Regions from separate parts of the Streptomyces sp. R-07 genome, predicted to be linked through region 1. Evidence: riboswitches for the same ligand, from Rfam matches in the RefSeq annotation. Region 1 holds a riboswitch; the other holds the start of a gene.

Region 1 (7,413 bases):
GCGCGTTCCGCAAGCCGCGTGAGATCAACTGGCTGTTCGGTTTCCTGCTGTTCTTCCTGGGCATGTTCACCGGCTTCACCGGTTACTCGCTCCCGGACGACCTGCTCTCCGGCACCGGTGTCCGCTTCATGCAGGGCGCGATCCTGTCCGTGCCGGTCCTCGGCACGTACCTCTCGATGTTCCTGTTCGGCGGCGAGTTCCCCGGCGGCGACTTCGTCGCCCGGTTCTACTCGGCGCACGTGCTGCTGCTCCCCGGCATCATGCTGGGTCTCGTGGTCGCCCACCTCATCCTGGTGTTCGTCCACAAGCACACGCAGTTCGCCGGCCCCGGCCGGACGAACAAGAACGTCGTCGGCATGCCGCTGCTGCCCGTGTACATGGCGAAGGCCGGAGGCTTCTTCTTCCTGGTCTTCGGTGTCATCGCGGTCATCGCGGCGATCGCCTCGATCAACCCGATCTGGGCCATCGGCCCGTACCGCCCGGACCAGGTGTCCACCGGCGCCCAGCCCGACTGGTACATGGGCTTCGCCGAGGGTCTGATCCGCGTCATGCCGGGCTGGGAGATCAACCTGTGGGGCCACACGCTGGTCCTCGGCGTGATGATCCCGCTGGCGATCTTCCCGGCGGTCCTCGCGGCCATCGCGGTGTACCCGTTCATCGAGTCCTGGATCACCGGCGACAAGCGCGAGCACCACATCGCGCAGCGCCCGCGCAACGCTCCGACGCGCACCGCCTTCGGTGTCGCCTGGATCACCGCGTACATGATCATGCTCGTGGGTGGTGGAAACGACCTCTGGGCGACCCACTTCCACCTGTCGCTGAACTCGATCACCTGGTTCGTGCGGATCTTCTTCTTCGCCGGTCCGGTCATCGCCTTCGTCGCCACCAAGCGGATCTGCCTCGGCCTCCAGCGCCGCGACAAGGACAAGGTGCTGCACGGCCGCGAGTCCGGCATCATCAAGCGCCTGCCGCACGGTGAGTTCGTCGAGGTCCACGAGCCGCTCAGCCAGGGCGAGCTGCACCGCCTCACGGCGCACGAGCAGTACGACGCCGCGGAGCTTCCGCCGGCCGTCGACGAGAACGGCGTGGAGCGCAAGATCGGCCGCATGGAGAAGCTCCGGGTCAAGCTCAACAAGGGCTACTACGGCGACGACAGCCAGGTCGCCAAGCCCACGGTCGAGGAGTACAAGGAGATCCAGAGCGGCCACGGCCACCACTGATCACCTGACCTGAAGGTCGCCACGGCGAGAGCCCCGTCCATTCGATGGACGGGGCTCTTTGCCGTCCCCGGAGGTCGATAGGGTGGGACCGTATCCGTCACGTGATTCAGGAGCTGCCATGAGCGCTGCGACCCCCGCTGGAGGACCTACGTCGGCGGGCCGCTCCTGGCCCGTCCTGCTGAACGGGCTGCTCGACGGCAAGGACCTCTCCGCCGACGACACGGCCTGGGCGATGGACCTGATCATGAGCGGCGAGGCGACCGACGCGCAGATCGCCGGATTCATGGTGGCGCTGCGGGCCAAGGGCGAGACGGTGCAGGAGATCACCGGCCTCGTACGGACCATGTACGCGCACGCCAACGTGATCGAGGTGCCCGGTCCCGCCGTCGACATCGTCGGCACCGGCGGCGACGGCGCCAAGACGGTGAACATCTCCACGATGGCGTCGATCGTGGTCGCCGGCACGGGCACGAAGGTCGTCAAGCACGGCAACCGCGCCGCGTCCTCCGCCTCCGGCTCCTCCGACGTCCTGGAGAAGCTCGGCATCAACCTGAACCTGACCCCGCAGCGGGTCGTCGAGGTCGCCGAGGAAGCCGGCATCACCATCTGCTTCGCCGTGAAGTTCCACCCCTCGCTGCGGCACGTCGCCGCGGCCCGCGGCCAGCTGGGCATCCGGACCACCTTCAACGTCCTCGGCCCGCTGACCAACCCGGCCCAGGTGAAGGCGCAGGCCGTCGGCGTCGCCGATCCGCGCATGGCGCCGATCGTCGCCGGGGTCCTCGCCGAGCGCGGCAACTCCGCCCTGGTCTTCCGCGGCGACGACGGCCTGGACGAGCTGACGACCACCGCCACCTCCCGGGTCTGGGTGGTCCGGGACGGCGCCGTCACCGAGGAGCGCTTCGACCCGCGGGACGTCGGCATCGAGCTCGTCCCCCTGGAGGCGCTGCGCGGCGCCGACGCCTCGTACAACGCCGACGTGGCCCGCCGGCTGCTCGCGGGGGAGACCGGTCCGGTACGGGACGCGGTGCTGCTCAACGCGGCGGCGGCGCTCACCGCCCTGGAGCCCGGCACGGGCACCCTGGCGGAGCAGCTGGGCGCGGGCATCGCGAAGGCGGCCGAGTCGATCGACTCCGGTGCGGCCCGCCGGTCCCTGGAGCGGTGGATCGCCGCCAGCAACGCGTAACCCGTCTGCCGTACGACCCCGGTCCACCATGCGGACCGGGGTCTTGCACTTCGGCGATCATGTGGCAGGATGCTCTACAGGTCACGAGTGACAGCGTTTTGGCCCCGGCTTGCTGTCCGGCAACCCTCCTTCCGTGGCGGGGTGCCCCGGGTGATGACCAGGCCGTAGGCAGCGAGGTCTACGGCAAGCGCGGATCCCTCGAACACCAGGGGTCCTGGTCAGTCGAGGAGCTTTTTCCGTGAGCAAGCGAATGCGATAGGGCGAGTCCGCCCCTACTTCACCCTCGGAACAGGGTCCCTTCCGCGTACCCGCATACCCGTGCGCGCCCCCGTCGTCTCCGAGGCATCACCCGTACCCCGCCGTACCCGGCCGCGTACGGGATTCACCGAAGCCATTCCGCACCGCCCGCCGGGAGATACCGCCATGTCCGCACGCCCGAACACCGCCACCGTCGACACCGCCGCCGCCGAGTCCGCCGACCCCTGCTGCGCCGCCCCGCTGCCGGTCCTCGGCCGGGACGTCACCGTCCCGCTCGTCACCGGCGGCGAGGTGAGCTACGCGGCGCTCGACTACGCGGCCAGCGCGCCGGCCCTCCAGCGGGTCTGGGACGACGTCGCCGCGTACGCCCCCTACTACGGCAGCGTCCACCGCGGCGCCGGGTACCTCTCCCAGCTCTCCACCGACCTCTTCGAGAACAGCCGCGCCACCGTCGCCGAGTTCCTCGACTGCCGCCCCGGCGACCAGGTCGTCTTCACCCGCTCCACCACCGACTCGCTCAACCTGCTGGCCGCCGTCGTCCCCGCCGACTGCCAGGTCTTCGTCTTCGAGACCGAGCACCACGCCTCGCTGCTGCCCTGGAAGGACGCCCGGGTCACCTACCTCAACGCCCCGCGCACCCCGGCCCAGGCAGTCGCGACCCTGGAGCGCGCCCTCGCCGACCGTGACCCCTACGGTCCCGCGCTGGTCTGCGTCACCGGCGCCTCCAACGTCACCGGCGAGCTGTGGCCGGTGAAGGAGCTGGCCGCCGCCGCGCACGCGCACGGCGCCCGGATCGTGCTCGACGCCGCCCAGCTCGCGCCCCACCACCCGGTCTCGGTAAGGGAGTTGGACGTGGACTGGGTCGCCTTCTCCGGGCACAAGCTGTACGCGCCCTTCGGCTCCGGCGTCCTCGCCGGCCGCGCCGACTGGCTCCAGGACTCCGAGCCCTACCTCGCGGGCGGCGGCGCCTCCCGCAAGGTGGCCCGCCGGGCCGACGGCGGTGTGGACGTGGAGTGGCACACCACCGCGGCCCGGCACGAAGCCGGTTCGCCGAACGTCATCGGCGTCTACTCGATCGCCTCCGCCTGCAAGGCGCTCACCGAGGCCGGCTTCGACTCCCTCGTCGCCCGCGAGCAGCACCTGATCACCACGGTCCGCGAGGGCCTGGCCGAGGTGCCCGAGGTGCGCGTGCTCTCGCTCTTCGGCGACGACGCGCCCCGCGTGGGCGTCATCTCCTTCGTCGTGGAGGGCTGGAACAGCTCCCACTTCGCCGCCGCGCTCTCCGCCGAGTACGGCATCGGCGTCCGCGACGGTCTCTTCTGCGCCCACCCGCTGGTCCGCACCCTGCTCGGCAGCGACCCGCAGGACCCGGGCGAGTGCGGCGCCCCCGAGGCGGCGCCGGGGGAGAGGTCGCTGAACGCCATCCGGGTGAGCTTCGGCGCCGGTACGCCGGACGAGCACGTGGAGCGGTTCGTCGGCGCCGTGAAGGAGCTCGTGAGGGACGGCGCGCAGTGGAAGTACCGCACCGAGGACGGCCGCTGCGTCCCGGACCGCGGCTGATCAGTCACTCGTACGGGTGAAGGGGGCCTCCCGACCGGGAGGCCCCCTTCAGTCGTGCCGCGTGCGCGGTGTCAGGACTCCAGACCGATGGCGAAGGCCGCCTCCAGGTCGTGCTGGGAGTACGTGCGGAAGGCGACGTGCGTGTCCGTGGCCTCCACGCCGGGGATCTTGCTGATCCGTCCGGGGATCACGTCCGCCAGGTCGTCGTGGCGCGGCACCCGGACCATGGCGATCAGGTCGTACGTACCGGTGACCGAGAAGACCTCGCTGACGCTGTCGAGCGCGGCGATCGACTCGGCGATCTCGGGGATGCGGTCCACGCTGGTCTTGATGAGCACGATCGCGGTGATCACGGCTGGCTTTCTCCCTCGGTCGCCGCGGCTTGGGCTTTCACTCTATCCCCACCGCGGAAGCGCCCCCAGGCGTAGAGGAAGCCGACGGAGAAGCCCACGACATGGGCCAGATAGGCGACGCCGGGCCCCGCGCCCGCCGCCCGCGCGGCCAGCCACTGCAGCGTGAACCAGAAGATCAGCACGATCCAGGCGGGGAAGCGCAGCGGCAGGAAGAACAGGAAGGGGAAGAGGCTGGTGACCCGGGAGCGCGGGAAGAGGAAGAGGAAGGCCCCGAGCACCGCGGAGATCGCCCCGGACGCCCCGACCAGGGTCTGCTCGCTGTCCGCGTGCGCCACCGCGTACCCGAGCAGGGCCACGTAGCCGGTCCCCAGATAGAAGAGGCAGAACTCGACCGGACCCATGCGCTCCTCGGCCATCGCGCCGAAGACGTACAGGAACAGCATGTTGCCGAGCAGGTGGAGCCAGCTGCCGTGGACGAAGAGCGCGGTCAGCGGGGTGAGCAGGGCGCGCGGCTCGCCGCTCATGAGCTCGGCGGGCACCACGCCCCAGCGGCGGAAGTAGGCGCCCTGGGCGGCCAGGAGCTCGTCGCCCGTGCCGTACACCGGATTGAGTCCGGCGACCGGGCCGATCACGAAGAGGAGGCAGCAGGCGGCGATCAGTCCGTACGTCACCGTGGGCCCGCTGCGGGTGCCGCGCCAGGCACCGAGGACCACGCCTCGCCAGTCGATCATGGACAGATCATGGCGTACCGGGGCCGAAGTGGACAGAGTGCCTCGCCGTGCCTCGCCCTCCCCGGGAGGCCGTAGGGTTACGGGCACCACCGACCGCAGTTCGACGGCGCACCGCGGCTCCCGCACCTGGTACCACGCAACAGGAAGAAGGACGGCACGATGACGACGGTTCCCCTGCCGACCGCCGAGACCCGCTGGCGCTGCACGCTCTGCGGCAATCTGACCCGCTTCGACGTGACCCGCTCGTCCAAGGTCGTGGAGTACGTCCATCTGGACCTCGCCGGAGACCCGACGGTCGAGGAGCGGCAGGTGGTCAGTGAGACCATCGAGTCGGTCCGCTGCCGCTGGTGCAACGCGGTGGACCAGATCGAACTGGTGGACAGGCCGGGCGCCGCCTCCTGAGGGACGGCGCGGACGACATAGGGGTGACGGATCGTGGAGCAGCCCGCGCACGGTGGTGAGCCGGCCGGCGCGGCAGGTGACGCTGCCGAGACGCTCGACCACCCGCTGCCTGAAGGCGTACGGCGGCGGGTCGTCGCGCTGGTCGCGGACGCCTTCGGCGGGCTCACCGTCGCGGAGCTGCCCGCGCCCCTGCGGCAGTACGCCCGCTTCACCGCGAGCCGGCGGGCCAAGTTCGCCGGCAACGCGATGGCCGCCGCCCTGGAGAGCGACCCGCTCTTCCGGCAGCGGATCGGCGAACGGTTCAAGCAGGGCCAGCCCGAGCTGGCCGGAGCCGTGGAGACCGGCGCCCCGCCCGCGGCCGCCGACCCCGTCGACGTGGCGGCGGCCGCCTATGTGCTGCGCCCGCCCGGCTGGGTCAAGCTCGTCGCCGCCGCCGGCGAGGAGGCCCAGCGGGCCGACGCCGAGCGGGCCGACGAGGCCGGCCGGCGCGAGCTGGAGCAGCTGCGCGAGGAGCTCGCCGCCGCCCGGGACCGCACCCGGGGCGAGAACGAGCAGTTGCGGCACGACCTCGACGCCGCCCGCAAGGAAGCCGAATCGCTTCACCGCAAGCTGCGCAGCGCCCAGAGCGACGTCAAGCGCGGCGAGGCGGCGCTGCGCAAGGTGCACGGCGAGATCGAGGCCGCGCGGGCGGAGTCGGCGGCCCAGGTGTCGGCCGCCGAGAGCGAGACCCGGCGGCTCCGGGCCCGGCTCGGCGAGGTCGAGGCGGCCCTGGAGGCGAGCCGCAGGACCGCCCGCGAGGGCCGCTCGGTGGAGGACATGCGGCTGCGGCTGCTCCTCGACACGGTCCTCGACGCGGCGCAGGGGCTGCGGCGCGAACTCGCGCTGCCGCCCGTCTCGGTGCACCCGGCGGACACCGTGGACGCCGTGGAGCCGGGGCGGATGTCCCCGAAGGACATCGCGGCGCGGGCCCTCTCCGAGACGGACCCGGCGCTGCTCGACCAGCTGCTGGCGCTGCCGCAGGCGCATCTGGTCGTCGACGGCTACAACGTCACCAAGACCGGCTATCCGACGATGCCGCTGGAGAAGCAGCGGCTGCGGCTCCTCGGCAGCCTCTCGGCGCTGGCGGCCCGCTCGGGCGCCGAGGTCACCTGCGTCTTCGACGGGGCGGAGCTGGCGGCCCCGGTGCTGCTCGCGCCGCCGCGCGGGGTGCGGGTGCTGTTCTCCAAGCCCGGCGTCACGGCGGACGAGTTGATCCGTCAGCTGGTCCGGGCCGAGCCGCCGGGGCGGCCGGTCGTGGTGGTCTCCACCGACCGCGAGGTTGCCGACGGTGTCGCGAAGGCGGGGGCGCGGCCGGTGGCGTCCGCCTTGTTGCTGAAGCGGCTTTCGCGCCTCTCGTGACGCATCGCAACTCCTGGGTGTTATGCCCGAATTCTGGATGGCGCACCGTCAAGTGCTCATCACTGCCCGTGCGGTGTATGTAAATAAAGTGGTGGGTGGGCGAGATTTTTGCCAGCGGGATTTGAACTGATCACAACTTGGTCACTAGGGTCGGGCTTCGAACCTTCGCGCGGTTGATCACCCATCCGGGGTGGCGGCGGAGGAACCGCCTGCCCCTTACCGGTTGGGCGGCTCTGAGGAAGAAGGAGCTCGCCTTCGTGGCGTCCCACCGTCGACCCAAGCAGCCGAGCCGCACCCGTGTGACCGTG
Region 2 (7,413 bases), 2.3 Mb from region 1:
CTGGGGGAGACGGCGCCGTCGTCCTCGCTGACGAAGAAGTTGTCGGTGTTGCCGGTGTGGGCCTCGGTGACGTTCTTGCCGTCGACGAGGAACTTGTCGCCCGGCGTGTTCCAGTCGCCCTCGTACGCGGTCACACTCGCGCGGACCGTGCCCGGGCCCCGGTGGAAGCCGTCCACGGTGATCGTGGTGGCGGGGGAGGTGGACCGCTGGAGGACGTGGCCGCCGTAGACGTGGACGTTCCGCCGTTCGGGGGCCTTCACCGGGTCAGGTCCCGGGAACTCGTGGACGACCGTGAGGGACCAGCCGGCCACGCAGCCCTTGCCGTTCGGCGCCCAGAGGTTGCCGACCGCCACCCGCGCGTCCGTCCCCGAGACGCCCGTGAAGGCGGCGGTCACGTCGGACTCGCCCGTGTAGTAGTGCGGGCCGCTGGTGTCGGCCGGGTCGGCGACCATGCTGTCGATCGAGACCGGGACCGCGGGACCCGCCCCGACCTTGATCAGCGGGGCCGTCGTCGTCGGGTCGCCGGGGGAGCGCCCGACGTCCGCGCCGGAGATGTCGCAGCGCTTCAGCTGGGCGCCGCTCGGGCCCTTGTACGTGCCGTCGTTGCCGCCCCAGAACAGCCGGGCGTACGCGACCTCCGCGCCCGCCGGGACCTTGACGTGGCCGGTGCTGGAGCCGTACCCGCCCCCGGTGCCCGCCGCGTCGATCCGCTGCATCACGAAGGTGTTGTTGTTGTCCGAGCCCTGGCCGGCGGCCGCCGTCGCGCAGCGCGCCGCCAGGTCGGCCGGGGCCGTCGGGCAGCCCATGACCGTGTTGCCGATCGTGGTGAAGTCGCCGTACAGCGACTCGTCGTACCGCTTGCCGAAGGGCTCGACCACGTCCGCGGCGGCCGGACCGGCCGCCGCGGACGCGAGCGAGCCCGCCGTGAGCCCGATGGCCGCCAGCATCCTGCCCAGGTGGAATCGTCTGAAGCGCATAAAAGGGCAATGTATGCAAAACGGATCATCGTGGGACGTTACGCCACGCGGCGGTGCGCATACTCCGCGATCTCGGCCATCGGCGGCCGCTCCTCCGTGTCCACCGCGTACGTCCGCGGCTCGAAGCCCTGCTCGCCCCGCTCGAACTGGGTCAGCCGCGGCCGCACCAGATGGCCCCGCGAGAGCCGCAGCTGCGCCGTCCGGTAGATCGCCGCCGCCATCCGGCCCAGCGCCAGCCCGTCCTGGTGCCGGTGCTTGCGCACCCCCACGTCCACCTGTGCGAGCGCGTCCAGGCCCACCGTGTGCAGGGCGTCCACGAGCAGCCCCAGCTCCACTCCGTAACCGACCGGGAACGGCAGCCGTTCGAGCAGCGAGCGCCGCGCCGCGTACTCGCCGCCCAGCGGCTGCACGAAGCCGGCCAGCTGCGGCCAGTGGAGGTTGAGGAGGGGGCGCGCCACCAGCTCGGTGACCCTGCCGCCCTGACCGGGCGTGTCCCCGAACGGGCGGTCGTACATCGCCTTCACGAAGTCGACGTCCGGGTCCGTGAGCAGCGGGCCCACGATCCCCGTCACGAAGTCCGCCGAGAAGTCCCGCAGGTCCGCGTCGACGAAGCACACGACGTCCCCGCTCGTCACCATCAGTGACCGCCACAGGACCTCGCCCTTGCCGGGTACGGCCGGTATCCGGGGGAGTATCGCGTCGCGCGCGACCACCCGCGCGCCGGCCGCCGCCGCCACCTCGGCCGTACGGTCCGTGGAGCCCGAGTCGATCACCACCAGCTCGTCGACGAGCGGCACCGCCTCGGTCATCAGCTCGCGGCGGATCACGGCGACGATGTCCCCGACCGTCGCCTCCTCGTTCAGCGCGGGCAGGACGACGCTGACCTTCGTGTTCCGCTTCGCGGCGAGGATCCGCTCCAGCGGCCGGTCCGCCACGGACCAGGACCGCCGGTCCAGCCAGCGCTCCACCTCTTCCAGCACGTGATCTCCATCTCGCGGTTCGGACGGCCGGTCCAAGCGTCCGGGCCTTCGGTTACAGTCTTGAACAACGCGGATGCCCGATGCACGTCGGGGTGCCGCCCGCGCCGGAGCGCAGGAACGAAAGTCCACCGCGCTTCACAATCGAATACCGCTCATCCAGAGGGGCAGAGGGAAACGGCCCGTTGAAGCCCCGGCAACCCTCCAGTCGGTTACTCGTCCACCCGTCTCCCGGCCACCACCCCTAGTGGTGTCCTGACGGACGCAGCTTGTTTGCGCGAGGCTCCCGGCTAGGGAAGGTGCCAAATCCGTCTCATGGCGAAAAATTCGTCATGGGAAAGATGAGGAGAAAGGGCCTCGCCTCCATGGCTGCACAGACTGTTACCCCCGCCACTTCGGTCGACCTCGGTCCCGCGTCCGGGCTTTCCTGCCGCGAATGCGGTGAAGTGTTCGCACTCGGCCCGATCTTCGCCTGCGAACTCTGTTTCGGACCGCTCGAGGTCGCGTACGACCTCCCCGTCGGTGACCCCGAGTCGCTGCGCAAGCAGATCGAGGCCGGCCCCGCCAACATCTGGCGCTACGCCCCCCTGCTGCCCGTCCCCGCCGACGTCGCCGAGAAGCCGAACCTGAACCCGGGGTGGACCAAGCTCGTCCAGGCCGACAACCTCGCCCGCGAGATCGGCGTCGCCCCCGGCAAGCTCTTCGTCAAGGACGACTCCGGCAACCCGACGCACTCCTTCAAGGACCGGGTCGTCGCCCAGGCGCTCGAAGCCGCCCGCGCCTTCGGCTTCACCACCCTCTCCTGCTCCTCCACCGGCAACCTGGCCGGCGCCGTCGGCGCCGCCGCCGCCCGCGCCGGCTTCCGTTCCTGCGTGTTCATCCCGCACGACCTGGAGCAGGGCAAGGTCGTCATGGCCGCGGTCTACGGCGGTGACCTCGTCGGCATCGAGGGCAACTACGACGACGTCAACCGCTTCTGCTCGGAGCTCATCGGCGACCCGCTCGGCGAGGGCTGGGGCTTCGTGAACGTCAACCTCCGCCCGTACTACGGCGAGGGCTCCAAGACGCTCGCGTACGAGATCTGCGAGCAGCTCGGGTGGGTCATCCCCGACCAGCTCGTCATCCCGATCGCCTCCGGCTCCCAGCTCACGAAGATCGACAAGGGCCTCCAGGAGCTCATCAAGCTGGGCCTCGTCGAGGACAAGCCGTACAAGATCTTCGGCGCCCAGGCCGAGGGCTGCTCCCCGGTCTCCGCCGCCTTCAAGGCCGGCCACGACGTCGTCCGCCCGCAGAAGCCGAACACGATCGCCAAGTCGCTCGCGATCGGCAACCCGGCCGACGGCCCGTACGTCCTCGACATCGCCCGCCGCACCGGCGGCGCCGTGGAGGACGTGAACGACGAGCAGGTCGTCGACGCGATCAAGCTCCTCGCGCAGACCGAGGGCATCTTCGCGGAGACCGCGGGCGGCGTCACCGTCGGCGTGACGAAGAAGCTCGTCGAGGCCGGTCTCATCGACCCGGAGCTCACCACCGTCGTCCTCAACACCGGCGACGGACTCAAGACCCTGGACGCGGTGGCCGACACCTCTCAGGCGACCGCCACCATCCGCCCGAGCCTGGACGCGTTCCGCGACGCGGGCCTGGCGCTCTGAGCCGGTCCGCTTTCCTGGCCCACTGAAAGGTTTCGAAGACATGGCCGTGAACGTCCGCATCCCCACCATCCTCCGCACCTACACGGGCGGTCAGTCCGAGGTCCAGGCCGAGGGCACGACCCTCGCCGAGGTCATCGCGGACCTGGAGAAGAACCACGCGGGCATCGCCGCCCGCGTCCTGGACGACCAGGGCAAGCTGCGCCGCTTCGTCAACGTGTACGTCAACGACGACGACGTGCGCTTCGAGCAGGGCCTGGAGACGGCCACCCCGGCCGGTGCGGGCGTCTCGATCATCCCCGCCGTCGCCGGAGGCTGACCGTCGAGCACAGTGCCGCCGGGTGCTGATTCTTCGCCAAGGCTTACCAGTCAGTACGAATTGCCCCTTCCGCGCGATAAGCGGAGGGGGCAATTCTGCATGGTTGAGCGGGGTAGAGTTGGGGAAGTCCCCTCCGCTGCTCATGCCGGGTGCATATGAGAATGCGTCCCCGCACGACAAGAAGCAGCCAAAGTGTCTGCGCGTTGTGTACGTTCTGCGCGCTTTGCCGGGCCCGACTTGCCCCGTAATTCAGGGGATTCTCCCCAATTCCCCTTTCCTGAGTGCGCAGAATTCTCGGTCGATTGACCTGTTGCAGAGGGCAGTTGGGCAGATACATTCAGCGGCGGTCGACGCGTTCCGGCGCAGGGTCTGACCCGGGTTCCGCGAAGTGCGGGTCCCGCGCAAGGGCCAGTAATAGGGGAGTTAGGCATGGCTCAGGGCACCGTCAAGTGGTTCAACGCGGAGAAGGGCTACGGCTTCATCGCGGTAGACGGTGGTGCGGATGTTTTCGTCCACTACAGCGCGATCCAGATGGATGGCTACCGCAGCCTCGAAGAGGGCCAGCGGGTCGAGTTCGAGATCTCGCAGGGCCAGAAGGGTCCGCAGGCGGACATGGTCAAGCTCGCCGTCTGAGCGCGGCGCGATCGGCCACCGACGCAACGCCGTCGAGGGGTCCGCATCCCTGAGGGGATGCGGACCCCTCGTGCGTTCCCGGCCTTCCTCCGCGTACGTCCCGATCGTCGGGAGTCGCTTGCAGCCGCCCGTCGCCCGACCACCACACCTCATCGACGTTCCTTCGGAACGGCTTGCACTCCCCTAGGTCGAGTGCTAATCATTGGCGTTAGCACTCTGAAGGTGAGAGTGCTTACGAGGATCGGGCAGATGAGGCCCGCGGCCAGGTGGGGCAAGGAACCATCGGGTACGCAGGCCGTCCGTCGCGGGCGTCGGCGCGGTCCTGGAGCGTTATCCACCCCATGTCCGGGAGGACCACTTCACATGGCCAAGATCATCGCGTTCGACGAGGAGGCCCGGCGCGGTCTCGAGCGCGGCATGAACCAGCTCGCTGACGCCGTCAAGGTCACCCTCGGCCCCAAGGGCCGCAACGTCGTCCTCGAGAAGAAGTGGGGCGCCCCCACGATCACCAACGATGGTGTCTCCATCGCCAAGGAGATCGAGCTCGAGGACCCGTACGAGAAGATCGGCGCCGAGCTGGTCAAGGAAGTCGCCAAGAAGACGGACGACGTCGCCGGCGACGGTACGACCACCGCCACCGTCCTCGCCCAGGCGCTCGTCCGCGAGGGCCTCCGCAACGTCGCCGCCGGTGCCAACCCGATGGCCCTCAAGCGCGGTATCGAGAAGGCCGTCGAGGCCGTCTCCGGTGCCCTGCTCGAGCAGGCGAAGGATGTCGAGACCAAGGAGCAGATCGCTTCCACGGCCTCCATCTCCGCCGCCGACACCCAGATCGGCGAGCTCATCGCCGAGGCGATGGACAAGGTCGGCAAGGAAGGCGTCATCACCGTCGAGGAGTCCCAGACCTTCGGTCTGGAGCTGGAGCTCACCGAGGGCATGCGCTTCGACAAGGGCTACATCTCGGCGTACTTCGCGACCGACATGGAGCGCATGGAGGCGTCGCTCGACGACCCGTACCTCCTGATCGTCAACTCCAAGATCTCCTCCGTGAAGGACCTCCTTCCGCTCCTGGAGAAGGTCATGCAGTCGGGCAAGCCGCTGCTGATCATCGCCGAGGACGTCGAGGGCGAGGCCCTGTCGACCCTGGTCGTCAACAAGATCCGCGGCACCTTCAAGTCCGTCGCGGTCAAGGCCCCGGGCTTCGGCGACCGCCGCAAGGCGATGCTGAACGACATCGCCATCCTCACGGGCGGCACGGTCATCTCCGAGGAGGTCGGCCTCAAGCTCGAGAACGCGGGCCTGGACCTGCTCGGCCGCGCCCGCAAGGTCGTCATCACCAAGGACGAGACCACCATCGTCGACGGTGCCGGTGACAGCGACCAGGTCGCCGGTCGCGTGAACCAGATCCGCGCCGAGATCGAGAACTCCGACTCGGACTACGACCGCGAGAAGCTCCAGGAGCGCCTCGCGAAGCTGGCCGGCGGCGTGGCCGTCATCAAGGCCGGTGCCGCGACCGAGGTCGAGCTCAAGGAGCGCAAGCACCGCATCGAGGACGCCGTTCGCAACGCGAAGGCGGCCGTCGAGGAGGGCATCGTCGCCGGCGGTGGCGTGGCCCTGCTCCAGGCGTCGAACGTCTTCGAGAAGCTCGAGGCCGACCTGTCGGGCGACGAGGCCACGGGCGCGAACATCGTGAAGCTGGCCCTCGAGGCCCCGCTGAAGCAGATCGCGGTCAACGCCGGCCTCGAGGGCGGCGTCGTGGCGGAGAAGGTCCGCAACCTGCCCGTCGGCCACGGCCTGAACGCCGCGACCAACGAGTACGTCGACCTCATCGCCGAGGGCATCATCGACCCGGCGAAGGTCACGCGCTCCGCGCTGCAGAACGCCGCGTCGATCGCCGCGCTGTTCCTCACCACCGAGGCCGTCATCGCCGACAAGCCGGAGAAGGCGTCCGCGCCGGCCGGCGGCGGCATGCCGGGCGGTGACATGGACTTCTGATCCCCCTGGGATCGGTGGTTCATCGCTGAACGCGAACGAGGGCGGCACCCCCTGGTGGGGGTGCCGCCCTCGGGCGTTCGGCGGATCCTGGAAGGACACGGAAGGGATCGGAACCATGGTCACCCTCCTCACGACGCCGGCCGACCGCGAGCTGGTCGTCACCCGCACCTTCGACGCCCCGCCGGCCCGCGTGTGGGAGGCCTGGACGCGGCCCGAGCACGTACGGGAGTGGTACGGGGCGGCCGGGCTGACCACGTCCGTCGTCGACATCGACCTGCGGGCGGGCGGCACCTGGCGCTGGGGCCAGACCGGGCCGGACGGCCAGGAGATCGTCTTCTCCGGCACGTACGAGGACGTCGTCCCGCTGGAGCGGCTCGACTACACGGAGGTCTTCGAGCAGATGCCGGACGGCGAACCGGTCCGGGTGACCCTCACCTTCGACGCGACCCCCGACGGCGGCACGGCCCTGACCAGCACCTCCTTCTGGCCCTCGAACGAGATCAGGGACCAGGCGCTGGCGGCGGGCATGGAGGCGGGGGTGAGGGAGCAGTACGACCGGCTGGCCGAGCACTTGGCGGAGATGCGCTGAATCAGTTCCGGAAGAGGGCCGTCCAGAGGAAGGACTCGCCGAAGACCCGGGACTCTGCCGACCGGGAGTGCATGCGGCGGAGCTCGATCTCCGTCAGGCCGGCGAAGATCGCGCGGAGTGAGTCGTCGGTGTAGGCGAGCCCGCCGTGCAGCCTGCCCTCGCGGTAGAAGTCGGCGTCCGGGAGTTCGGAGCCCATGCCGCCCTCGCCGGCCGCGAACGCGGTGAGCGCGAAGTGGCCGCCGGGGGCGAGGGCGCGGTCGAGGAGCGCGAGGTAGCT

Evidence for each region. Region 1 has a riboswitch for S-adenosylmethionine ahead of ACN9M0_RS09385 (aminotransferase class V-fold PLP-dependent enzyme). Riboswitches for the same ligand answer to the same signal wherever they lie in the genome.
Region 2: it holds a riboswitch for S-adenosylmethionine, as region 1 does, so the genes downstream of both, thrC (threonine synthase) here and ACN9M0_RS09385 (aminotransferase class V-fold PLP-dependent enzyme) in region 1, are expected to answer to the same signal.

The regions. Positions count from the first base shown of each region.
Region 1 is NZ_CP183978.1:2,088,373-2,095,785, reverse strand. It holds gene ACN9M0_RS09395 (cytochrome bc1 complex cytochrome b subunit) at 1-1,220, shown strand, start outside; gene trpD (anthranilate phosphoribosyltransferase) at 1,339-2,403, shown strand; SAM riboswitch class IV at 2,483-2,599, shown strand; gene ACN9M0_RS09385 (aminotransferase class V-fold PLP-dependent enzyme) at 2,827-4,221, shown strand; gene ACN9M0_RS09380 (Lrp/AsnC family transcriptional regulator) at 4,293-4,574, opposite strand; gene ACN9M0_RS09375 (rhomboid family intramembrane serine protease) at 4,571-5,305, opposite strand; gene ACN9M0_RS09370 (hypothetical protein) at 5,465-5,707, shown strand; gene ACN9M0_RS09365 (NYN domain-containing protein) at 5,741-7,105, shown strand; gene ACN9M0_RS09360 (NlpC/P60 family protein) at 7,363-7,413, shown strand, end outside.
Region 2 is NZ_CP183978.1:4,402,030-4,409,442, forward strand. It holds gene ACN9M0_RS20155 (DUF11 domain-containing protein) at 1-977, opposite strand, end outside; gene ACN9M0_RS20160 (glucosyl-3-phosphoglycerate synthase) at 1,016-1,957, opposite strand; SAM riboswitch class I at 2,107-2,302, shown strand; gene thrC (threonine synthase) at 2,296-3,606, shown strand; gene ACN9M0_RS20170 (MoaD/ThiS family protein) at 3,647-3,922, shown strand; gene ACN9M0_RS20175 (cold-shock protein) at 4,352-4,555, shown strand; gene groL (chaperonin GroEL) at 4,919-6,547, shown strand; gene ACN9M0_RS20185 (SRPBCC domain-containing protein) at 6,663-7,136, shown strand; gene ACN9M0_RS20190 (class I SAM-dependent methyltransferase) at 7,138-7,413, opposite strand, start outside.